Regions from separate parts of the Streptomyces sp. NPDC041124 genome, predicted to be linked through region 2. Evidence: predicted binding sites of a transcription regulator. Region 2 holds the regulator's gene; the other holds the start of a gene.

Region 1 (12,034 bases), on a different contig from region 2:
TGCACGGCGATCACCGACAGCCCGGTGGTGATCAGGACCGAGACGACGACCAATGCACCGAGTTTGGTCTTGATCGAGAACGGGCGTACGCCGCCCCAGGGCCAGGAGCCCCGGGGACGCCCGCGTCCGGCCGGCCCGCCGCTCATGGCGTCGGCGTCTCCAGGGCGTAGCCCACACCGTGCACGGTGCGGATCCGCTCGGCGCCGATCTTCCGGCGCAGCGCCTTGATGTGGCTGTCGACGGTGCGGGTGCCGGAGGCGTCCGCCCAGTCCCACACCTCGGCCAGCAGCTGCTCGCGGGAGAGCACCGCGCGGGGCGTGTTCGCCAGGCAGACCAGCAGGTCGAACTCGGTGGGCGTCAGGTGGACGTCCTCGCTGCGCACCCGCACCCTGCGCTGGGCGTGGTCGATCTCCAGTTCGCCCAGGCGCAGGATGCCGCTGCGCGGTGTGGTGGCCGCGAGGGCCGCCCGCTCCATGCGGCGCAGCAGCACGTGCACGCGCGCCGCCAGCTCCCGCATGGAGAACGGCTTGGTCATGTAGTCGTCGGCGCCGACGCCGAGACCCACCAGCATGTCCGTCTCGTCGTCCCGCGCGGTGAGCATCATGACCGGCACCGGCCGCTGGGCCTGCACGCGCCGGCAGACCTCAAGGCCGTCGAAGCCGGGCAGCATGATGTCGAGGATCAGCAGGTCGGGCTGCCAGGCCTCCGCCGTGTCCACCGCGGACGGGCCGTCGCCCGCCGTTTGCACCAGGAACCCTTCGGCGCGCAGGCGGGTCGCGATGGCGTCCACGATCGTCGCGTCGTCCTCGACCACGAGGATCCGGCGCTGTGCGCCCGGTGTGGTCGCCGCCGTGCCGTTGTGGGAGGTCTGTGTCTGCTCCATCGCCCGCCCCTGAGGTGTGCTTTTTCCGGAATCCGTGGGGTGAATCCGTCGTCTGCGCATCGCTGCGATTGACGCTTGAATGATCCGTGTCAGGGCAGCAGCGTACGGGGATCCACCTCGCCTTTGCTATCCAGGGCTGATGCCGATGTGGACGACGTCCGGAACGCCCCGGGCAACGGGGATCTCTTCGGTACGCACCTGCCGGAACCCGGCATTCCGCAAGGTTCCCTCGAATTCCGGGGACGGTCTCGCGGACCAGACCGCGAGCACTCCGCCCGGATTCAACACCCTTGCGCACGCCTTGAGTCCGGCCTGCGCATAGAGTCCCTCGTTGTCCTCGGTGACGGTCCAGTCGGGCCCGTTGTCGATGTCGAGGCACAGCGCGTCGAACGTGTCGGACGTCTCATTGACGTAGGCGACGAGGTCCGTCTCGACGATGTCCGTGCGGGGGTCGGCGAGGGCCCGCGCGGAGAGTTCCGACAGCGGTCCCGCGCGGTGCCATGCGATGACGGCCGGCTCGCGTTCCACCAGGGTGATCCGGGCCCACCGGGGCTGCCCCGCCGCGTGGGCGAGCGAGAAGCCCACCCCGAGTCCCCCGATCAGCACCCGCGGGCTCGTCACGCGGGCGTCGAGGGCGGCCAGGGCGGCGTCGACCAGCCGCCGTTCCGACCGGCCGTCGGAGGTGTCCATCAGGAAGCAGCCGTTGGCGATGATCTGCAGCAGGCCACCGTGCCTGCGCAGCACGACCTCGCCGTAAGGGCCCTCGCGGCGGTCCAGGACCTCGGGAGGCTCGGGAATGTCGTACGGGGTGGACATGCGTTCATCCTGGCAGTCGCCGTTCCGCGGCGGCCGGGGGCTACGGGACCCCGCGGCGGTGATCGCTGAGAGCGAACGTGACCCCGGGAACATTCGGCGGCTCCCCTGCATTGAGTCGGCATAGCTCAACTTGACTGCCGAAGGGGAGATCATGGCTGCTGAGTCCACACCGCTCGCCCTGCCCGTACTGCCGCTCGACGACGAGGTCGTGCTGCCCGGGATGGTGGTTCCGCTGGACCTGAGCGATTCCGAGGTGCGCGCCGCGGTGGAGGCCGCCCAGGCCGCCGCCCGCACCGAACCGGGCAAGCCCCGGGTGCTCCTGGTGCCACGAGTCGACGGGACCTACGCCGGTACGGGTGTGCTGGGCACGGTCGAGCAGGTCGGCCGGCTGGCCGACGGCGACCCGGGCGCCCTGATCCGCGGCCGGGACCGCGTGCGCATCGGCGCCGGGACCACCGGGCCGGGCGCCGCGCTGTGGGTGGAGGGCACGCGCATCGACGAGACCGTGCCCGAGCCACTGCCGGGACACGTGAGCGAACTCGTCAAGGAGTACAAGGCGCTCGCCACCGCCTGGCTGCGCAAGCGCGGCGCCTGGCAGGTCGTGGACCGCGTCCAGGCCATCGACGACGTCTCCGCGCTCGCCGACAACTCCGGCTACTCGCCGTTCCTGACCACCGACCAGAAGGTCGCCCTGCTGGAGACCACCGACCCGGTGGCCCGGCTGAGGCTCGCCACCCAGCAGCTGCGCGACCACCTCGCCGAGCAGGACGTCGCCGAGACCATCGCCAAGGACGTCCAGGAGGGCGTCGACAAGCAGCAGCGCGAGTTCCTGCTGCGCCGCCAGCTGGAGGCCGTCCGCAAGGAGCTGCGCGAACTCAACGGCGAGCAGGAGGGCGAGGAGTCCGACGACTACCGCGCCCGCGTCGAGGCGGCCGGCCTGCCGGAGAAGGTCCGCGAGGCCGCCCTCAAGGAGGTCGACAAGCTGGAGCGCTCCTCCGACCAGTCGCCGGAGGGCTCCTGGATCCGCACCTGGCTCGACACGGTCCTGGAGATGCCGTGGAACGAGCGCACCGAGGACGCCTACGACATCAGGGGCGCCCAGGCGGTCCTGGACGCCGAGCACGCGGGCCTGGCGGACGTGAAGGAGCGCATCACCGAGTACCTGGCGGTGCGCAAGCGGCGCGGCGACCGGGGCCTCGGCGTCGTCGGCGGGCGGCGCGGAGGCGCCGTGCTCGCCCTCGTCGGCCCGCCCGGCGTCGGCAAGACCAGCCTCGGCGAGTCCGTCGCCCACGCGATGGGCCGGACGTTCGTCCGCGTCGCCCTCGGCGGCGTCCGCGACGAGGCCGAGATCCGCGGCCACCGCCGTACCTACGTCGGCGCGCTGCCCGGCCGCATCGTGCGGGCGATCAAGGAGGCCGGTTCGATGAACCCGGTCGTCCTGCTCGACGAGATCGACAAGGTGGGGTCGGACTTCCGGGGAGACCCGGCGGCCGCGTTGCTGGAGGTCCTCGACCCCGCGCAGAACCACACCTTCCGGGACCACTACCTGGAGGTCGAGCTCGACCTGTCCGACGTCGTCTTCCTGGCGACGGCCAACGTCCTGGAAGCCATCCCGGAGGCCCTGCTCGACCGCATGGAGCTGGTCCGCCTCGACGGCTACACCGAGGACGAGAAGGTCGTCATCGCCCGCGACCACCTGCTCCCGCGCCAGCTGGAGCGCGCCGGTCTGGCCGCGGACGAGGTGACGATCGAGGAGGGCGCGCTGCGCAGGCTGGCCGGCGAGTACACGCGCGAGGCCGGTGTGCGCACCCTGGAGCGGTCCGTCGCGCGGCTGCTGCGCAAGGTGGCCGCCCAGCACGAACTGGGCGAGCGTGAACTGCCCTTCACCGTGACCGTGGACGACCTGCGGGACCTGATCGGCCGGCCGCACCACGTGCCCGAGTCCGCGCAGGACCCGGCCGAGCGCCGTACCGCCGTCCCCGGTGTGGCCACCGGGCTCGCGGTGACCGGCGCGGGCGGGGACGTCCTCTACGTCGAGGCTTCCCTGGCCGATCCGGAGACCGGCGCCTCGGGACTCACCCTGACGGGTCAGCTGGGTGACGTGATGAAGGAGTCGGCGCAGATCGCGCTGAGCTTCCTGCGCAGCCGCGGCGCCGAGCTGGAGCTGCCGGTGGGCGACCTCAAGGACCGGGGCGTGCACATCCACTTCCCGGCGGGCGCGGTGCCCAAGGACGGGCCGAGCGCGGGCGTCACCATGACCACCGCCCTGGCCTCGCTGCTGTCCGGCCGGCTGGTCCGCACCGACGTGGCGATGACCGGCGAGGTCTCACTGACCGGGCGGGTGCTGCCGATCGGCGGGGTGAAGCAGAAGCTGCTGGCCGCGCACCGCGCGGGGATCACCACCGTGATCATCCCCAAGCGCAACGAGCCCGACCTGGACGACGTCCCGGCGGAGGTGCTGGACCGGCTCGACGTCCACGCCGTCACCGATGTCCGCCAGGTCCTGGAGCTGGCGCTGTCGCCGGCCGTGAACGGCGCGGCGCCGGAGGTCCCGGTCGCGGCGTGACGGACGCGGCCGGACGGGGAGGCCCGGGTCCCGTGAGGGAGGCCCGGGCCTTTCCCGCGCCCGCCGGGCGGATCAGCCGGCCGCGAAGGTGCGCAGCCGGTCGACGGTGCCGTTGAAGCGGTCGTGGTCGCCGACGGTCGGGCCGGTCGAGGTGTACTGCCACATCGTGTACGTGCTCCAGCCGGCGGGCAGTTCGCCCACGGTGGAGGCGTACCGGGCCACCCACAGGGGAGTGGTGGCGGCGAAGCCGGAGTAGTTGCCGGTGCACTGCTTCCACCAGCTGGTCGCCGTGTAGATGACGGCGTCACGGCCGGTGCGGGCCCGGTACTGGTCCAGGAAGTCCCGGATCCAGCTCACCATCGAGGTCGCGGACTTGCCGTAGCAGTCGTCGCCGTAGGGGTTCCATTCGATGTCCAGCACGCCCGGCAGGGTCCGTCCGTCGGCGGACCAGGCGCCGCCGCGGTCCACGAAGTAGTCGGCCTGGGCGGCGCCGCTTGCGGTGTCGGGGGTTGCGAAGTGGTAGGCGCCGCGGATCATGCCGACGTCGTAGGAGCCGTTGTACTGCTGGGCGTGGTACGGGTTGGTGTAGTACGTGCCCTCCGTGGCCTTGGCGTAGGCCCATCGGACCCCGCTGTTCCACAGGGTCGTCCAGGGCACGTCGCCCTGGTGGCTGGAGACGTCCACGCCCTCCGTCTGGGTGGAGCGGGCGGTGGGGAGGCCGCTCTGGCCGTCGTGGGCGACGACGCCCATGCCCATGTGGGCGGTGCCGCGCGGCGGAAGCGTGGGTGAGGACCCGTCCGCGGCGGCGGTGCCGGGGAGGGTGAGGGCCGCGAGCAGGACCGCTCCGGCGGCCGGGAGCGCGGACATACGGGTGAGGCGGGATCTGTGCACAGGCATGACGCATCTCCGAAAGGTCGGTGGGGGCGAACCCGGAATGTGACCCACATCGCATGTAGTGGGCATGCCACGTAATCGCCTGGTAGAGACAGGGCACGCGGATCACGACGGCGGGCGGAGCGGCCGCGCGCTGCCGTTGGTCTACGCCTGCGAAATACTGGTGGAGCCGCGGCGACGTCGCCACTTGGCGGGACACGCATCGAACGGGAAGACCGAGGCAGGGGCAGACGTGCACGAAGACGGAAACGGCGGCGGGGACCGGGCCGCCTCCCCAGGACCCGAGCCCGATGTGGAGCAGCCCGGATTCCTCGCGCTGGAACGCGAGTTGACCGTCCTGCTGCGGCGCGCCCGGGCCAGCCAGGGGGAGATGGCCCGCGCCGTCCACCCCGACCTGGAGCCGTCCGCCTACGGGTTGCTGGTCCGTCTGGATGAGTGCGGCCGGCAGCGGGCCACCGAGCTGGCCGGCTACATCGGCGTCGGCAAGGCGACGATGTCCCGCCAGCTGCGCGCGCTGGAGGAGCTCGGCCTCGTCGGCCGCGAGCCGGACCCCGCCGACGGCCGCGCCTGGCTGGTCGCCCTCACCGAGGAGGGACGGCGGCGGGTGGGCGTGGTCCGCGAGGCCCGCCGCGCGCGGTACGCCGGACGGCTCGCCGACTGGGACCCGGCGGAGGTCACCGAACTGGCCCGGCTGCTGAACCAGCTGAACCGGGGGATGGAGAGGTGACCGTGCGGGTCACGGCCGCGGAGCGCCGCTACCGGGATGCCAGCTCCACGTAGACCACCGTCGCGTCGTCGTGCGTCTTGCCCCGGCGCGGCGCCTCCCGGTCCGCGTCCGCCCGCTCCAGGGCCCGTACGCGGTCCACTAGGGCCCCCGGCCCCTCCGCGCGGACCAGGGCGAGGCAGTCCGCCCAGTCGCCCCGGCGGAACCTCTCCACCCAGCGGGCCGCACCGTCCGTCAGCGCCGTCAGGGTGCGCACCTCGCCGCGCGGCAGCGAGCCGGTGACCGCGCGGGAGGCCACCGAGGGATCCGCCGCCGCGGTGAAGAAACCGCCCTCCCTGTTGCGCAGCGTGCCGTCCACCAGGGCGTGGGTGGCCAGCGCCGAGCGCGGCAGCCGGTCCAGCCGGTCGTCACGGAGCGGGGTGACCACCCCGTCCGGCGACTCGGCCAGCAGCACCGAGTCGGACAGCACCAGGTACTCCACCGACACCGGTGACCAGCGGGCCAGCACCACCGTTGCCTGAGGCGTGCGAGGGTGAGAAAGGTCACAGGTTGCCGCGTGGCCGTCGGCGGTACGCGCGAGGGCCAGGGACAGCGTCTCCGCGAGGGGAACATCCGGCAGGGAAACGGTCAGTTCGGTCAGCGCGCCGCCCAGCCGCGAGGTGAACCACGGGACCGAATGCAGACAGCCGCCCCCGTCGCCCGGCGGCGTCACCCCGTCCAGCACCACGAGCGAACCGCCCTGCCCGGAAGCCGGGAGGGCCACGCCCGCGAAGTCCTCGTTGGGGCGGTCCGGATCACCGGGTTCCGAAACAAGCTCCGTACGCATCCGGCCAGTCTGCACGAGCTCTCCACAAGGACCGCAAGAGACCGGCAACGGCCGCCGGATCCCCGCAGTCATGCAGGTCAGGCGCCTGGTTTGGGAGGTAATGAAGCACTCCGGGAAGGCGTGGCGGCGAATCCTGCCACCGCCCGCCGCAGACGTCCAACCGGCCTGCCGCGCCGGACGGCCGTGCGACGCGGCGGAACTTGCTCCCCAACTCACCTCCGGGGTTCACTCCTTCGAGTGGCGGGTCAGGTGATGCGCATCCACTGTCCACGGGCACTGGGAGGGTCGGGGAGCGATGGGGGCGCCTCGCTGCCCGAGCGCGGTCAGCCGCTCGGGACGAACGCCCGCACCCGTTGACGGAGCGTCACCCGGGCCCACGGGTACACGAGTCAGGAATGCGAGCACCGGTGCAGAAGACGCGGCCTCGTCGCAAAGGCAAGCAGACGGCTTCCGAGGGGGACGCGGAGCAGAAGCCCGCCGTCGGCAGGGGCCGCCCCACCCACGTACGCAACCGGCTCATCGTCGCCGTGGCCGTGGTGGCCGCCGCGATAGCCGGAGCCGGCGCGCCCTCCGTGATCGCCGCCTCCGGGCAGCTCAGCGACTCCCAGAACCTGGTGACGCTCGCCGAGCGGACCGAGGACGCCCTCGCCCTCGCCCACTCCCTCGCCGACGAGCGGGACGAGGTCGTCCCCTACATCGCGGCAGGCCGCCCCGAGTCCAAGGCGCCCTCCGAGGAGCACAGCGCCCGGGTCGACCGGCAGGTCGAGGAGCTGCGCGCCGACGCCGACACCTCGGAGGCGCTGCGCGAGGAACTCGACGCCGTCGCGACCGTGCGGAGAGCGGCGCTCACCGGGAAGAGCAGCGCGCTCGAGGCGCACCAGGCGTACTCCACCGCCGTCACCCAGCTGCACCGGCTCGCCGGCCGGCTGGCGGAGCGGACCCCGCCCCGGGCGGGCTCCGGGGCCCACGCGTTCGCCGAGCTGGACGCGGCCGTCCAGCAGGCCGCCGCCACCCGCGGACTGCTGCTCGCCGCGCTCGCCGTGCCGCGCGGCACCGAGACCGTGATCGACCCGGTCACCGGCCTGCCCACCACGTCCACCTCCTCCTCGGACGCCGACACGGAGCAGCGCGACGAGCTGACCGCCGCCGCGCTCCAGGCCCGGCTGCGCTCCGACGCGGCCCTCGCCGACTTCCGCGAGGCCGCCCCCCAGAGCGCCCGCACCTCCTACGACGCCACGGTCAACGGCCCCGAGGTCGACTCCGCCGACAAGTACCTCGCGCGCCTCACCGACAAGCCGACCCTCTCCGACTCCGAACTCGACACCAGCACCAAGAAGCTGCGGGCCGCGCTCACCGCGCGGATCGAGACGATGCGCGGGGTGGAGTTCGCGCTCTTCGACCAGCGCACCAAGGACCTCGCCCAGCTCCGCGACGACGACGTCACCGAGCTGGAGATCCGGATCGCCGTCCTCGGCGCCCTGATGCTGCTCGCGGTCGGCGTCGCCACGGCGATGGCCCGCACGCTCACCCGCCCGCTGTCCGTGCTGCGCCGGGGCTCGGCCCGGCTGGCCGAGGCGGAGGACCCCAGCGGTCAGGAACCGGTCGCCTTCACCGGCCGCAACGACGAGTTCGCCCAGGTCGTCCGCTCCGTCAACGCCCTGCACGCGCACGCCGCCCGGCTCGCCGAGCGGATCGCCACCCTGGAGGCCGACCGCAAGCACCTCGTCGGCCAGCGGCAGAAGATGGCCGACGCCCGCGAGGAACTGCGCACCGAACTCGCCGAGTCGACGGCCCACCTGGAGCGGCTGCGCGCCGGCATCGGCGGCACCTTCGTCAACCTCGCGCTGCGCACCCTCGGACTGGTGGAGCGTCAGCTCGGCGTGATCGAGAGCCTCGAGGAGCGCGAGGACGACCCCGAGCGGCTCGCCACCCTCTTCAAGCTCGACCACTTCGCCACGGTCATGCGCCGGCACAGCGAGAACTTCCTCGTCCTCGCCGGTACCGAGCAGGGCCGGCACACCGCGGGCCCGGTCCCGCTCGTCGACGTCGTACGGGCCGCGGTCAGCGAGATCGAGCGGTACGACCGGGTCCGCATCGCCGCGCTGCCGCCGCACGCGCACATCGCCGGGTTCGCGGCGGACGACCTCTCCCACCTGCTCGCCGAACTGATGGAGAACGCCACGTCGTTCTCCCCGCCCGACCTGCCCGTCGAGGTGTCCGGCTGGCTGCTGGAGAACGGCGAGGTCATGCTCTCCGTCCAGGACGAGGGCATCGGCATGGCGGCCGACCGGCTGGAACGGCTCAACGCCCGCCTGTCCGACTTCGACCCGGAGACCACGTACGACACCGAGGGCGAGGACGGTCTCGGCCTCGGCCTGTACGTCGTGGCGCGGCTCGCCCACCGGCACGGTGTCCGGGTGCGGCTGCGCGAGCAGAAGCAGGGCGGCATCGCGGCGGTCGTCGTCCTGCCCGACCCCCTGCTGGCCCCCGCCACCCCCACCGCCGTCCCCTCCTCGGTCCCCGGCGCTCCCTGCGCCGTGTCCCTGCCGGGCGCGGACGCCGAGGCCAACTCCAACGTCCTGCACGGCCGCACCGAGTCCGGCGACCCGCTGGTCGCCCTCGCGGAGAAGGCGGTGGACGGCGCGGCCCCGGCCGGCGGGGAAGCGCCGCCGGTGAGCCCCGCGGGCGCCGCCGCCGACAGCACGGACGAGTCGCAGACGCGCGTCGTTGACGGTCGCGTGCCGGACTCCACGGACGTCCCTGCGCAACCCTCCGCCCCGACTGGCGCGGACGCACCCGTGGACGGCCCGGTGGAGGACCCGGCCGCCGACACCCGCACGGGCCGCGGGGACGAGCCCGCCCCGGACCACGGGAACTCCCGTGACCAGGAGCGCGCCGACGACGTTCCGTCCGGACGCGCCGGTGGGCCGGAAACCGACCGGGAGACGGGGTCCGCGGAGGACCGTGCCGCCGACGCCACGGGCGCCACCCAACCGGCCCGTGCGGACGTTCCGGCGCCGGATCGCGCGGACGCGGTGGGCCCGCAGCGTGCGTACGGCTCCCAGGAGGACCGTGCCGCCGGCGCGGCCGTCGGCCACCCCGAGGCGGACGGCGCAGCGGGACACGCGGGCGACGAGGTCGCGGGCGTGCCGCCCGAGCGGCCGGCCGAGACGACCATGGAACTGCTGATCCCGGCCCAGCCCCAACCGGCCGCACCCACGTCCCCGCCCCCGGCCGCACGTCCGGAAGCCGCCGGCGACCCGGGGACCGACACGCACCCCGACACCGTGCGCCCGGACACCGGCACGCACCCGGCCGGCACGCACCCGCCGTTGCCCGCCGACGGGCCGGGCGCCGGAGCAGCGCGCCCGGACGACGGGCACGGGACCGGGGACGAGCCGGCCGCCGGGGTCTCCCGGGCTGCCGAGGCCGTGCGCCCGGGCGCCGGCCACGGGACCGGGGACGCGCCGGATCCGGCCGCTTCCCGGCCCGCCGGAGCCGAGGGCGCACCCCCGGACCCGGGGCACGGGTTCGGGGCCCAGCCGGCCGCCGGGGACGACCGGCCCGCCGACGACGTACGTCCCGGTGCCGGCCACGGGACCGGGGACGAGCCGGTCCCCCCGGCTCCCCGGCAGGCCGGGGCCGGGGGCGGCCGCCCGGGCGCCGGGGACGTCCCCCCGCCTCCCCGCGCGGACGCGCTGCCCCACCGGCCGGTGTCCGACGGCGGCGGCGCGGAGCACACGCGTGCCGAGGACGAGGAGCCCGTCACCGCCAAGGGACTGCCCAAACGCACGCCGAAGATCAGCGCCCCCGTCGCCGCCCCGCGCCCCCGTGCGGGCTCCGTGGACGCCGAGGCGCTGCGCCGCAGGCTGGGCGGGTTCCGCCAGGGGGCGGTCGCCGGCCGCCGGGACGTCGAGGCGGAGATCGCCGAGCGGTCCCGTACCGGCGGCCAGGAGCCGGACGGCACCCGCACACCATCCGAGGAAGCCACGGGGGGCACCGTCGAGGAGGCAAGCAGTTGACCGCGCCCAGTACCTTCGGACTGAGCAGTGAGGCCCGCAACCTGCACTGGCTGCTGACCAACCTCGTCGAGGAGGTGCCCGGCATCCTCTCCGTCGCGGTGGTCTCCTCCGACGGGCTGCTGCTGCTCTCCTCCGACGACCACCGCAACGCGCAGGCCCGGGACACGCGGACCACTCCCCGCGGCGGGCCGCGCGGCTCCGCCGCCGATCTCGCCACCGTCGTCTCCGGCATCGGCAGCCTCACCGTCGGCGCGTCCAAGCTGATGGACTCCGGCCCGGTCAAGCACACGATGGTCGCCATGGACGAGGGCAGCCTCTTCGTGATGTCGATCAGCGACGGCTCGCTGCTCGGCGTGCACGGCGGCGCGGACTGCGACATGAGCGTGGTGGCGTACCACATGGCCCTGTTCGTCGGCCGGGCCGGCCACGTCCTGACCCCCGAGCTCCGCAGCGAGCTGCGCCAGAACCTGGAGACCGAGTCCACCGGGAGTCCCCGATGAGCAGCAAGTCCAGGAAACACCTGCCGGTGCGCGGAGGTGACCGCAAACCCGCCCGGGTCCGGCCCTATTCGCTCACCGGCGGCCGTACCCGCTTCGGCCACGTCCTCCTCGTCGAGACGTTCGTCGGTGCCACGGCCGGCACCGCCGCCCTCGAAGCCGCCGAGCAGCGCAAGGAGCTGACCGGCGGGGGCCTCACCTCCCGGGTGATGCCGGAGATGCGGGCCATCGTCGAACTGTGCCGCCGCATGCGCACGGTGGCCGAGATCGCCGCGCTGCTGAAGATGCCGCTCGGTGTGGTCCGCGTGCTCCTGAGCGACCTCGCGGACCAGGGAAAGATCCGTGTCTACGGAACGGGAACCGGCCACGGCACGGGCCGCCCGGACCGTGCGTTGCTGGAAAGGGTGCTGAGTGGACTCCGCCGTCTCTGACGCCGCTCACGGCGTCTTCCCGCTCGTCGAAGAGGACGAGCCCTCCCTGCCCTGGCAGACGGACCGCACCCGCGCGCCGATCGCCACGAAGATAGTGGTGGCGGGCGGGTTCGGCGTCGGCAAGACCACGCTCGTCACCACCGTCTCGGAGATCACGCCCCTGCAGACCGAGGCGCTGATGACCGAGGCGAGCGCGGACACCGACGACCTCACCGCCACGCCGGACAAGCTCACCACCACCGTGGCCATGGACTTCGGCCGCATCACGCTCGACGACGACCTGATGCTCTACCTCTTCGGCACCCCCGGTCAGCAGCGGTTCTGGTTCATGTGGGACGACCTGGTGCGCGGCGCGATCGGCGCCGTCGTCATGGC
Region 2 (12,034 bases):
GCCGCAGGGTTCCGTCGTCGTCATCGGCCTGGGCCGCTTCGGCCGCGCCCTGGCCCTGGAACTCGCCGACGAAGAGACCGAGGTCCTCGGCATCGACGAGAGGGCCGAAGTCGTCCAGGCCCTCTCCGGCTCCCTCACCCACGTCGTGCGGGCCGACTCCACCAAGGAGGACGCCCTGCGCCAGCTCGGCGTGCACGAGTTCGAGCGCGCCGTCGTCGCCATCGGCACCGACCTGGAAGCCAGCATCCTCACCGCCTCGCTGCTGATCTCCTTCGGCATCGAGAACGTCTGGGCCAAGGCCACCAGCGAAGCCCACGGACGCATCCTCACCCAGCTCGGCGTCCACCACGTGGTCTACCCCGAACACGACATGGGCCAGCGCGTCGCCCACCTCGTACGCGGCCGCATGCTCGACTACATCGAATTCGAAGACGACTTCGCCATGGTCAAGACCAACCCGCCCGCCGACATCATCGGCCTCCCCCTGGCCAACAGCGCCGTCCGCTCCCGCTACGGCGTCACCGTCGTCGCCATCAAGCGCCCCGGCGAAGGCTTCACCTACGCCACCCCCGAAACCGTCGTGGAAGCAGACGACACCGTCATCGTCGCCGGACGCACCCGAGCCACCGAACGCTTCAGCGAACTCCAGTGAGACCGGGCGGGGCGGTTCTCACCAACGGTCCTCTGCCCGAGCTGTGGGTCCACCGAACGGGAGGAGCGCCCTAACCCTGCGCCGGGTTGCTGTTCAGCTTGCGGCGCTCCCAGCGGTTCGGGTGGCGGACGAGTACTCCCGCCACGCCGCCGGACCCGGTGAGCCGGATCAGCGGGGTGCCCGGAAGACGGTCGGACGTGGTCTTGTCCTTCAGGCCGCCGAAACCGGGATCCATGGCGCTGGTGTCCACGGCCCAGCCGTCGGGGAGGACGATCGTGACGCCGGCCGCCTCCCCGTACGCCTCCACCGTGACCTCCCTGAGCCGGCACTCGACCCGGGTGAAGTCGAGCTTCACCCCCGCCATGCCTCCGTGAGCGATCACGTGTCCGGGGACCTCCCAGCGTCCGGGGCCCCGGGACGCTCCGTGGAGGCCGCCCTTGAGCACCAGGGGACGCCGGTCCGCGACGGCTGGATCCTGTCCCGGCAGGTCGGCGGTCAGGACGGCCAGCTCCGCGTACGTCTTGGACGTCAACGCCTGCTCCAGGCGCGCGTCCAGCTCTTCGAGGTCGATGCGTCCCTCGGCTGCCGCGTCGCGCAGCCGCTCCACCACCGCTTCCCGGTCGTCGTGGGAGGCGCGGAGGTCACCCGAGGGAGCGGGGCGCGAGGAGGGCTCCGGAGTCTGGGCTGTCATGGCCACAGAATAGGCAGCCGGGCGGGGCGGGCGGACCGGAACCGCGGGCGGGATGCCACCCCGGACGCACCCCGGACACAAGAGGGCCCGCCCCCGATACCGGCCATGGTGCGGCCGGTGCCCTGGGCGGGCTCTCCCTCGCGTGCGGCGCGCACCTTTCGGCACCCGCCGCCACGCCCTGCTCGGAGGCGGACTACTCGTCGTCCCCGGGCTTGTCCGCCTCGTTGATCTCCTGCTCCAGGCCGAGCTGCTCGACGAGCCACTTGTCGAACTCGATCGCGGCCCGCACCCAGCTGACCGTCGAGGAGACGAAGTGCTCCAGGCTGACGCCCATGCCGATCAGCATCTGGGCCTCACCGATGAGACGGACCGTGCCGTCGTCGTGGGTGTGGGTGTACAGCTTGGGCCACAGGGTGCGCCGGTTCCAGTCGTCGATGGACTCGAGCAGCTGGGGCTTCTCGTCGATCTGGTGCGGCCGGTCGTAGAACGTCCGGACGGAGAAGATCTGCTGGTCGCCCTCCCCGCGGAACATGAAGTAGGTGCGGAACTGCTCCCACGGCGCCGCGAGGTCACCCTCGTCGTCGACGACGTACTTCAGTTCCATCTGGTCGAGGAGCTGCTTCACCAGGTCCTGATCCGGGACGACGGGGCCCGCCGGTCCTTGCGGCTGCGGCTCGGGCTGGCCCCCGAAATTCGGAATCGAGGACGGGTCGATGGTCATACTGGGACACTCCTGCGGTCGTCTGGCGTCCGGTCGTCGCTGAGACCAGACGTACACCCCCCACCCTCTCTCCATTGGCCCGTGCCGGGCAACCTGCCCAGGCCGACAGCGACCGTCGAAATCGGCCATCGGCGCGGACGACCGGGTCCCGCCCGACCCCACGGCCGGGCGGGACCCGGCGGGCTACAGCGTCTTCCCCGTCGCCGGCCCCACCAGCAACCCGTCCTCGACGCGGTCCACGCGGACCGTGTCGCCGTCCTTGATCTCGCCGGAGAGGATCTCCTTGGCGAGGCGGTCGCCGATGGCGGTCTGGACGAGGCGGCGCAGCGGGCGGGCACCGTAGGCGGGGTCGAGGCCCTCCTCGGCGAGCCAGGCCAGCGCCTCGGGGGTGATGTCCAGGGTGAGGCGGCGTTCGGCGAGGCGGCGGGCGAGGGACTTCAGCTGGAGGTCCGCGATGCGTTCCAGTTCGGACTTGGTGAGGGCGGAGAAGACGACCAGGTCGTCGAGGCGGTTGAGGAACTCGGGCTTGAAGGAGGACCGGACCACTTCCAGGACCTGTTCCTTCTTCTCCACCTCGGTGGTCAGCGGGTCGACCAGGTACTGGCTGCCGAGGTTGGAGGTGAGGACGAGGATGGTGTTGCGGAAGTCGACGGTGCGGCCCTGGCCGTCGGTGAGGCGGCCGTCGTCGAGGACCTGGAGCAGGATGTCGAAGACCTCGGGGTGGGCCTTCTCGACCTCGTCGAGGAGGACGACGCTGTAGGGGCGGCGGCGGACGGCCTCGGTGAGCTGGCCTCCCTCCTCGTAGCCGACGTAGCCGGGGGGCGCGCCGACGAGGCGGGCGACGGAGTGCTTCTCGCTGTACTCCGACATGTCGATGCGGACCATGGCCCGCTCGTCGTCGAAGAGGAAGTCGGCGAGGGCCTTGGCCAGCTCGGTCTTGCCGACGCCGGTGGGGCCGAGGAAGAGGAAGGAGCCGGTGGGACGGTCGGGGTCGGCGATGCCGGCCCGGGAGCGGCGTACGGCGTCGGAGACGGCGCGTACGGCCTCCTTCTGGCCGATGAGGCGCTTGCCGAGTTCGTCCTCCATGCGGAGCAGCTTCTGGGTCTCGCCCTCCAGGAGGCGGCCGGCCGGGATGCCGGTCCAGGAGGCGACGACGTCGGCGATGTCGTCGGCGCCGACCTCCTCCTTGACCATGGTGTCCTTGGCGACTTCCTCCTCGGCCTCGGAGGCGGCCTCCAGGTCGCGTTCGACGCCCGGGATCTCGCCGTAGAGGAGCTTGGAGGCGGTGTCGAAGTCGCCGTCGCGCTGGGCGCGTTCGGCCTGGCCGCGGAGTTCGTCGAGCTTCTCCTTGAGTTCGCCGACGCGGTTGAGGGACTGCTTCTCCTTCTCCCAGCGGGCGTTGAGGCCGCGCAGTTCCTCCTCCTTGTCGGCGAGGTCGCGGCGCAGCCGCTCCAGGCGTTCCAGGGAGGCGGCGTCGGTCTCCTTGCCGATGGCGAGTTCCTCCATGCGCAGCCGGTCGACGGCGCGCTGGAGTTCGTCGATCTCCACGGGTGAGGAGTCGATCTCCATGCGGAGGCGGGAGGCGGCCTCGTCGACGAGGTCGATGGCCTTGTCGGGGAGGAAGCGGGAGGTGATGTAGCGGTCGGAGAGGGTGGCGGCGGCGACGAGGGCGCTGTCGGCGATCTGGACCTTGTGGTGGGCCTCGTAGCGGCCCTTGAGTCCGCGGAGGATGGCGATGGAGTCCTCGACGGAGGGTTCGGCGACGAGGACCTGCTGGAAGCGGCGTTCCAGGGCGGGGTCCTTCTCGATGCGCTCGCGGTATTCGTCGAGGGTGGTGGCGCCGACCATGCGGAGTTCGCCGCGGGCGAGCATGGGCTTGAGCATGTTGCCGGCGTCCATGGCGGAGTCGCCGCCGGCGCCGGCGCCGACGACGGTGTGGAGTTCGTCGATGAAGGTGACGATTTGGCCGTCGGATTCCTTGATCTCGGCGAGGACGGTCTTGAGGCGTTCCTCGAACTCGCCGCGGTACTTGGCGCCGGCGACCATGGCGCCGAGGTCGAGGGCGACGAGCCGCTTGTCCTTGAGGGATTCGGGGACGTCGCCCTTGACGATGCGCTGGGCGAGGCCTTCGACGACGGCGGTCTTGCCGACGCCGGGTTCGCCGATGAGGACGGGGTTGTTCTTGGTGCGGCGGGACAGCACCTGCACGACGCGGCGGATCTCCTGGTCCCGTCCGATGACGGGGTCCAGCCTGCCTTCGCGGGCGGCGGCGGTGAGGTCGGTGCCGAACTTCTCCAGGGCCTTGTACTGGCCCTCGGGGTCGGCGGTGGTCACCCGGCGGGCTCCCCTCGTCTTCTGGAAGGCGTCCTGCAGCTTCTTCGCGGTGGCGCCCTGCCGGGAGAGCACCTCCCCGGCGGCTCCGCCCTTGGCGGCGATGCCGATGAGGAGGTGCTCGGTGGACAGGTACTCGTCGCCGAGGTCGCGGGCGCGGGACTGGGCGTCGGCGATGACGGCGAGGAGTTCCCGGTTGGGCTGGGGCGGCGCCACGGTGGAGCCGGTGACGCTCGGCAGTCCGGCGAGGACACGCTCGGCGCCGGAGCGTGCGGCGGCCTGGTCGGCGTCGACCGCGGCGAGCAGGTCCGTGATGTTCTCGTTCTCCTGCCCGGTGAGCAGGGCGAGCAGCAGGTGGGCGGGGGTGAGGTCGGCGTGTCCCTCGGTCACGGCCCGGTTTCCGGCGGCGTTGATCGCGTCCCGGCTCCGGTTGGTCAGCTCGGCGTCCACGTGTCCGTTCTCCTTCTCGGTGACCCTTCAGTGACCCTCAGCGGTCTTCGTGGCTGACTCTGTCAGCGTACACAAACTTGAGTCTATTCCACTCAAGGTGGTGTCGGGGAGTGCGACGGGGCTAAGTTCCGGGTCATGGCCATCACGTATTCGGTGGATCCGGGCGATCCGGGCGCGACGTTCCTCGGCTTCTGGCGCGAGAGGCACCTGTGCACGCTCACCACCCTTCGCCCGGACGGCACCCCGCACCTGGTACCCGTCGGGGTGACGTACGACCCCGGGGCGCGACTCGCCCGCGTCATCACCAACGGGTCGAGCGCGAAGGCGCGCCACGTGCGGGCGGCGGGGGACGAGGGCGCGCACGTCGCGGTCTGCCAGGTGGACGGCAGGCGGTGGGCGACCCTGGAAGGGCGCGCGGTGGTCGTGACGGAACCGGAGCGCGTCGAGGAGGCGGTGCTCCGGCACGCGGAGCGCTACGGGCGGATGCCGTCGCCGAACCCGGCCCGGGTGGCCATCGAGATCACGCTCACGCGGGCCATGGGGCGCCCGTGAGGCGAGCGGGGCGGAGCGTGTCGCCGAGCGGCGGGTTCCGGCCATCGGACGATCGCCCGATACCGGGAAATGTCCCGTGAAACTGCAGCGGCGTCACCGTGTTCAGGTCACGGTGACGCCGCTGCGGGGGGAAGCACCTGCGCGATCTTTTACGACGGGGGAATCGCGTCAGGCACTGCGGGGGGTGGCCGAGATGGTCCGGGTGGCAGGCGAGTCGGACTCCACCTGCCGGTGGTCACGCTGGTCCAGGTTCACAAAGATCATTCCGTACCGGATGGCACAGCGCACGGGCTTCGGCGCGCCCCTGGGCCGTCGCAGGCACCGGTACGCCCGCACGTCCCCGTCCTCGTCGCGTGTGACCACGACCGGCTCGCCGAACACGGTCACCATCAACGAGTCACCACTGTGGGGGATGGCGGTGACCAGGTCGATGAAGTGCCATCCGGATCGGTAGGCGGTCGCCATCTCACGGCGGAAGGAGCGGTCGTCGGGTGGTGTGGTCATCACTCAGCCCCACGTACTGTCGTTCGCAATCTGCGGCACCACCGGTCCCCAGCTGCTGTCCGGGGGCACGGACTTGGCCACCGGCGCCGGTCCCCAGCTGCTGTCAGCCCGTACGTCGCCCTTCGTGCCGGCCAGGCCACTCAGCACTCCGAAGGCCATAACGGCAGAGAAGGCGGCGACAAGTACCGAGCGAAGCTCTCTCTTACGCATAGTCGGCTTCGTCCTCACTCGAAAGTCACCCTTCCCCCGTCAAGTACGACGATGGCTCATTCGGGCACGTCATGGCCACACAATCGGTGCATCATGTTCCTGCATGTTCAGGACCCTGGGGGGTGGAGATTTGACAACGAATCGGACCAATGAGACACATCCCCATGCGGTGACCGAACTGTGTGAGGCCGGTGGACGTCTCTACGCCGACGCGCTGCGGGCGGGCCGCATCCCGCGCGCGGACGTCGATCCCGCTCCCTGCCTGATGGAACTCGCCCTGCTGCACCCCGATCCCGACGACCCGACCTGGCTGCGCCCGGTGTCCCCGGCGGTCGCCCTGGCGCAGCGGCTCAACCCCCTGGAGAGGGAGATCACCGAGCGCCGGCGGATGTCGATCGAACTCGCCGACGCCTTCGAGCCGTTCATGGCCCTCAGCGCCCAGACCACCATGAGCACCCACTCGATGACGGTGCTGGAAGGCTTCGACCGGATCAACGCCGCCCTCGACCTGGCCACCTCCCAGTGCCGGTCCGAGATGCTCTCCGTCCAGCCGGGCGGCCGCCGCCTCGAACACACCCTGGCCCAGGGACTGGAGCGCGACCACGAGATGACCGAGCGGGGGGTGCGCATCAGGACCCTCTACCAGCACACCGCCCGCCACAGCCCCGAGACCCTCGCCTACGTGGCCCGGTTCGACACCGCCAAGGTGGAGTACCGCACCATCGACGAACTGGTGGAGCGGCTCATCATCTGCGACGAGACCGTCGCCTTCATCCCCATCCGCGACGACCGGCAGGTCGCCCTGGAGCTGCGCCACCCGGGCCTCATCCGCTACCTGATCAAGGTCTTCGAGTTCATGTGGACCCGCGCGGTGTCGCTGAACACCGGCGCCCCCTACGAACCGGCCTCGGACGGCCTGACCGACATCCAGCACTCCATCGCCAAACTGCTCGTCGAGGGCCACGTCGACGAGGCCATCGCCCGCCGCCTCGGCATGAACGTCCGCACGTGCCGCGCCCACATAGCCAAACTGGCATCCGCCCTCGGCAGCGGCAGCCGCGCCCAACTGGGGTACCTGATCGCACAGTCGGGAATCCTGGAACAGCAACAGTGAAGCCGAGGAGGGGCGAACGGGCGTGACGGCGCACGAGCACGACACGGAGGACCTGTGCGAGGCGGGCGCCGAGCTGTACGCCCGGGTGCTGCGCGAAGGCCCGCTGCCCGCCGAGGAGGCCCGCGGGGTGCCCTGCCTGATCGACGCCGGGCTGCTCCAGCCCTCCCTCGACGATCCCGGACGCCTGGTGCCCGTCCCCCCGGCGGTCGCACTGCACCGGCTGCTGCGGCTCTCCGGGGAACGCGTCGCGGCGGAGCGCCGGCGGGAGGAACGGCTGGCGGCGGCCTTCCAGCCGCTGATGCGGGCCGGCGCGCTCCCCACGCAGGAGACGCTCACCCCCTCGCTCCGCGTCCTCAGCGGCAGGGAACGGATCAACGACGCCATCACGGAGGCCCTGGCGGAGGGCAAGGAGGAACTGCTGTGCATGCAGCCGCACAGCAACTACCACAGCTCCGAGGCCGCACGAGCGGCCCAGGCCGACGCGATGGTGCGCGACCAGATGTTCCTCGACCGCGGCGGCCGGATCCGCACCCTGTACCCGCACACACAGCGCCACATCCCGCTGGTCGTCGCCCGCTGGGAACAGCTGGACGGCGACGCCGAGGCACGCACCCTGGACGAGATCGCCGGTCGCCTCATCGTCATCGACGAGGCCGTCGCCTACATCCCCGGCACAGGCGGCGGCGAGCGCAGCATCGCGCTGGAGATCCGCCAGCCGACCATCATCACCTACCTGGTCAACGTCTTCGACCGCTTCTGGCGACTGGCCACACCCATGCACCCCAGGGCCGTCCAGCCGCCCTCCCTGGGCGGCGTCACCGCCCGTCAGCGCGCGGTCGCCCGCTTCCTCGTCGAGGGCCACACCGACGCCGTCATAGCCGACCGCCTCGGCATGAACATCCGCACCGCCCGCGTCCACATCGCCAAGCTCGCCGCGACCCTGGGCAGCAACAGCCGCGCCCAGCTCGGCTACCTCATCGGGCGCTCGGGGATCCTCGACCGGGCAGAGTGACCGCCGCCCCCCGGAAACCGTCCAGCCCCGTCTGCGCGATCCGCACCCCCAGCTGCGTACGGCTCGCCGCTCCCAGCGTCTCCGACAGGCGGGCGATGTGCGCCCGGCAGGTCCGCACGCTGATGCCCAGGCGCTCCGCGATCACCGCGTCCTGGTGCCCCTCCGCCAGGAGCGCCGCGATGGACTGCTCCCGGTGCGAGATGCCCTCGATACCGGTGTCGGGCAGCGGGGCGGTCAGCGGGATGGCGAGCCGCCACAGCCGCTCGAAGACCGTGCCCAGGTACTCCACCAGCGCCGGGTGCCGCAGCTCCAGCGCCATGGTGCGCTCGGCGTTGGCGGGGATGAAGGCGACCGTGCGGTCGAAGAGGATCAGCCGCTCGATCACCTCGTCCAGCGTGCGCGCCTGCACCGCGTCCCCCATCAGCTCCAGGTAGGACAGCAGGCCGTGCCCGTGCCGGGCGACATGCGTGTACAGGTCCCGCATGCGCACGCCCCGGCCGCGCAGCGCCGTCGCCCGGTGCAGGCCCTCCGACAGTTCCGCCTCGCGCCGGATGCCGCCCGGCTGGACGGTGAGCACCTCGGTGGTGCACGCCTGGGTCGCCTCGTCCATGGCGGCCTGGATGCGCGCGAGCCCGTCCAGCACCCGGATCGCCGGGCCCTCCGCCGCAGCCGGCGCGGGGGGCACCTGACGGCCCAGGCCGGCGTACCACTCGAAGGCCTCCACCGCCGAGCCGACCCGGCGCTGGCTCGCGCTCACCTCGTCGTACATGGCGCGCAGCAGCCGGGTCATGACCTCCTGCGGGGCGGTCGGCACCAGCCATTCCATGTCGTCGGGGTCCGGGTGCAGCAGGGCCAGCTCCAGCAGGCAGGGCACCGGTTCCGCGTCCCGGCGCGGCAGCCGTCCGCGCCGTACGGCCCGGGAATACACCCGATCCCCGGCCTCGCACAGTCGGTCAGCACCATGTGGATGCCCGTCCGTCCCGTGCCCGGCCATCGCCCGTCCCACCCCCGGTCCCAGCCCCTCGGCCGTGTCGGTCCGCCTCGGAGCGCTCGCGCTTCCGCAGCGCAACTATGCGCGGACCGCCCCGGCTCCGCAACGTGGGCCCCGGGCCGCACGGGACGCGTCCCGGCGCAACGACGAAGGCCACCCGCCGGCCGGGAGACCGGCGAGTGGCCGAAAAGCGAGGGGTGCGGGACTACTTCAGCTTGATCGCCGCACAGGCCGCCTTGTAGTCCGCCGTGCAGATGTCGGACACCTCGTAGATCCCGTCGGCGACGACGGTGTCCCCGATGTTGTCCTTCGTCAGGGCGACCACGGGGACGAGCTGCGCCGGGATGTCCTTGTCGGTGGGGCTGTCCACCCGGTCACGGGTCAGCGAGTCGAACTGGATGTCCCGGCCCTGGACCTTCGCCACGGCCATCTCCGCGGCGCTCTCGGCCTCGTCCGGGTAGGACTTGTAGACGCTCATGTACTGGTCGCCGGCGAGGATCCGCTGCACCGCCGCGAGGTCGGCGTCCTGGCCGGTGACCGGGGGCATCTTGGTCACGCCGGCCGCGCGCAGCGCCTGGACGATGCCGCCCGCCATGCCGTCGTTGGCGGAGTAGACCGCGTCGATGTTCTGCGCGCCGATCGCCTCGATCGCCTCGGCCATGTTGGCCTTGGCGTTCTCCGGCTCCCAGTCCTTGGTGTCGTAGGACTTGGCGATGGTCACCTTGCCCTTGAGCTCGGAGAGCGCGCTCGCCTTGAACTGCTTGGCGTTGGGGTCGGTCGACGAGCCGTTCATCATCACGATCTTGTCGGTGATGCTGATGTCCTCGCCGAGCGACTCCAGCAGGGAACGGGCCTGCACCTCGCCGACGAGCGCGTTGTCGAAGGAGATGTACGCGTCGATCGGGCCCTCGGCCAGCCGGTCGTAGGCGATGACCGGGATGCCCGCCTCCTTGGCCTTCTCCACGCTGCCCGCGATGTCCTTGGAGTCGACCGCGTCCAGCACGATGACGTCGACCTTGTCGTCGATCATCCGCTGCATCTGGCTCGCCTGCTTGTCGGCCTTCGACTCGGCGTTGGCGTACTCGACCTTGCCCTTGCTGTTGGTGAGGGCCTCCACCTTCGCCTTGAAGATGGGGTAGTCGAACTGCTCGTAGCGGGCGTTCGCCTTCTCCGGCAGCAGCAGGCCGACGGTGATGTCGTCCCCCCTGGCCGGGCTCGCGTCGTCGCTGCTGTCCGTCGCCTGGAGCATGCCGCAGCCGGCGAGCATGACGGACATCGAGGTGACGGCCACGGATATGGCGATACGACGCATGCGAGGGCTCACTTCAGGTGCGTTTTGGACGTGGGCACAGCTTTGCGGCCCATGTGACTGAAAAGCCAACGCTTCAGCCCCACCGGAGTCAAGGTCAACCACTTAACGAGATGGACACGACACCATGCGCTGACCTCGTGGAAGACCTGCGGACACCCGGCAAGGATCATCGGGACACGCAGCCATACCATAATCACAAACGTGTTCGCGCATAAGAGAAGGGGCCCGGAGGTTCACCAACCCCCCGGACCCCTTGGGCCACTTGACCTGCGCGATCAGTCCGGCTGCTGCCGCTTCGGCCGCCACACCACCAGCGCGCTGGTCTGCTGCACCTCCTGGTACGGCACCAGGTCGCGGCGGTAGGACGCGTGCACCGCGGCCTCCCGCTGACGCATCGCCGCCGCCGCGCCGTCGAGCGCGGCCTCCATCTCGGCCACCCGGGCCTGGAGGGCCGCGACCTGGTTCTCCAGCTCGATGATGCGCTTGATTCCGGCCAGGTTGATGCCCTCGGTCTGCGACAACTGCTGCACCTGACGGAGCAGTTCGATGTCGCGCGCCGAGTAGCGCCGGCCCCGGCCCGCCGTGCGGTCCGGCGACACCAGACCCAGCCGGTCGTACTGGCGCAGCGTCTGCGGGTGCAGGCCGGAGAGCTGGGCCGCCACCGAAATGACGTAGACCGGGGTGTCCTGGGTCAGTTCATACGGATTGCGTCGACGGCCGTCCATCTGAAATCAAGCTCCCTTCGCGGCCTGGAACAGCTCCGCCCGCGGATCCTCCTCCGCGGTCGCCTCGCGATACGCCTCCAGCGCTTCACGAGCCTTCCCCGACAGGTCCCCCGGAACACTCACCTCGACGGTGACCAGCAGATCCCCGCGGGTGCCGTCCTTGCGGACCGCGCCCTTGCCCCGCGCCCGCATGGTGCGGCCGTTGGGCGTGCCCGGCGGCAGCTTCAGCGTGACCGGCGGGCCGCCCAGCGTGGGGACCCGCACCTCCCCGCCGAGAGCCGCCTCCGGATACGTCACCGGGACGGTGACGGTGAGGTTGTCGTCCTTGCGGCCGAACACCGGGTGCGCGCCGACGTGCACGACGACGTACAGGTCGCCCGCGGGTCCGCCGCGCTCGCCCGGGGCTCCCTTGCCGCGCAGCCTGATCCGCTGGCCGTCGCTGACCCCCGCCGGGATGCGCACCTGCATCGTCCGCGAGGACTTGGCCCGGCCGCTGCCCTTGCAGATGTCGCAGGGCTCCTCCGCGATCAGCCCGCGGCCCTTGCAGTCGGGGCACGGGTCGGTGAGCGAGAAGCCGCCGCCGGAGCCCCGCGCCACCTGCCCGGTGCCGACACAGGTCGGGCACACGCGCGGTGTGCCGTTCTTGTCGCCGGTTCCCGAACAGGCCTTGCAGGCCGCCTGCGACGACATCCGCAGCGGGACCGTCGCACCCTCGATCGCCTCGGTGAAGCTCAGCGTCACCTCGGACTCGATGTCCTGGCCGCGGCGC

Evidence for each region. Region 2 encodes HspR, which represses chaperone genes until heat shock. Its sites were predicted from a motif close to TTGAGNNNNNNNNNCTCAA; they were not measured.
Region 1: the regulator HspR is predicted to act here: its motif matches at 1,810-1,828, upstream of lon (endopeptidase La).

What each region holds. Positions count from the first base shown of each region.
Region 1 covers NZ_JBVIYR010000001.1:114,663-126,696, reverse strand. The annotation lists gene ACZ6A9_RS00615 (sensor histidine kinase) at 1-146, opposite strand, end outside; gene ACZ6A9_RS00610 (response regulator transcription factor) at 143-883, opposite strand; gene ACZ6A9_RS00605 (spermine/spermidine synthase domain-containing protein) at 1,010-1,699, opposite strand; gene lon (endopeptidase La) at 1,851-4,265, shown strand; gene ACZ6A9_RS00595 (lysozyme) at 4,338-5,162, opposite strand; gene ACZ6A9_RS00590 (MarR family winged helix-turn-helix transcriptional regulator) at 5,392-5,886, shown strand; gene ACZ6A9_RS00585 (hypothetical protein) at 5,915-6,709, opposite strand; gene ACZ6A9_RS00580 (sensor histidine kinase) at 7,117-10,731, shown strand; gene ACZ6A9_RS00575 (roadblock/LC7 domain-containing protein) at 10,728-11,231, shown strand; gene ACZ6A9_RS00570 (DUF742 domain-containing protein) at 11,228-11,659, shown strand; gene ACZ6A9_RS00565 (GTP-binding protein) at 11,640-12,034, shown strand, end outside.
Region 2 covers NZ_JBVIYR010000003.1:431,828-443,861, reverse strand. The annotation lists gene ACZ6A9_RS10355 (potassium channel family protein) at 1-652, shown strand, start outside; gene ACZ6A9_RS10350 (DUF1707 SHOCT-like domain-containing protein) at 723-1,343, opposite strand; gene ACZ6A9_RS10345 (YbjN domain-containing protein) at 1,537-2,064, opposite strand; gene clpB (ATP-dependent chaperone ClpB) at 2,248-4,845, opposite strand; gene ACZ6A9_RS10335 (pyridoxamine 5'-phosphate oxidase family protein) at 4,981-5,397, shown strand; gene ACZ6A9_RS10330 (Rieske (2Fe-2S) protein) at 5,566-5,901, opposite strand; gene ACZ6A9_RS10325 (helix-turn-helix transcriptional regulator) at 6,215-7,225, shown strand; gene ACZ6A9_RS10320 (LuxR C-terminal-related transcriptional regulator) at 7,248-8,237, shown strand; gene ACZ6A9_RS10315 (helix-turn-helix transcriptional regulator) at 8,200-9,231, opposite strand; gene ACZ6A9_RS10310 (sugar ABC transporter substrate-binding protein) at 9,434-10,540, opposite strand; gene ACZ6A9_RS10305 (heat shock protein transcriptional repressor HspR) at 10,816-11,265, opposite strand; gene dnaJ (molecular chaperone DnaJ) at 11,272-12,034, opposite strand, start outside.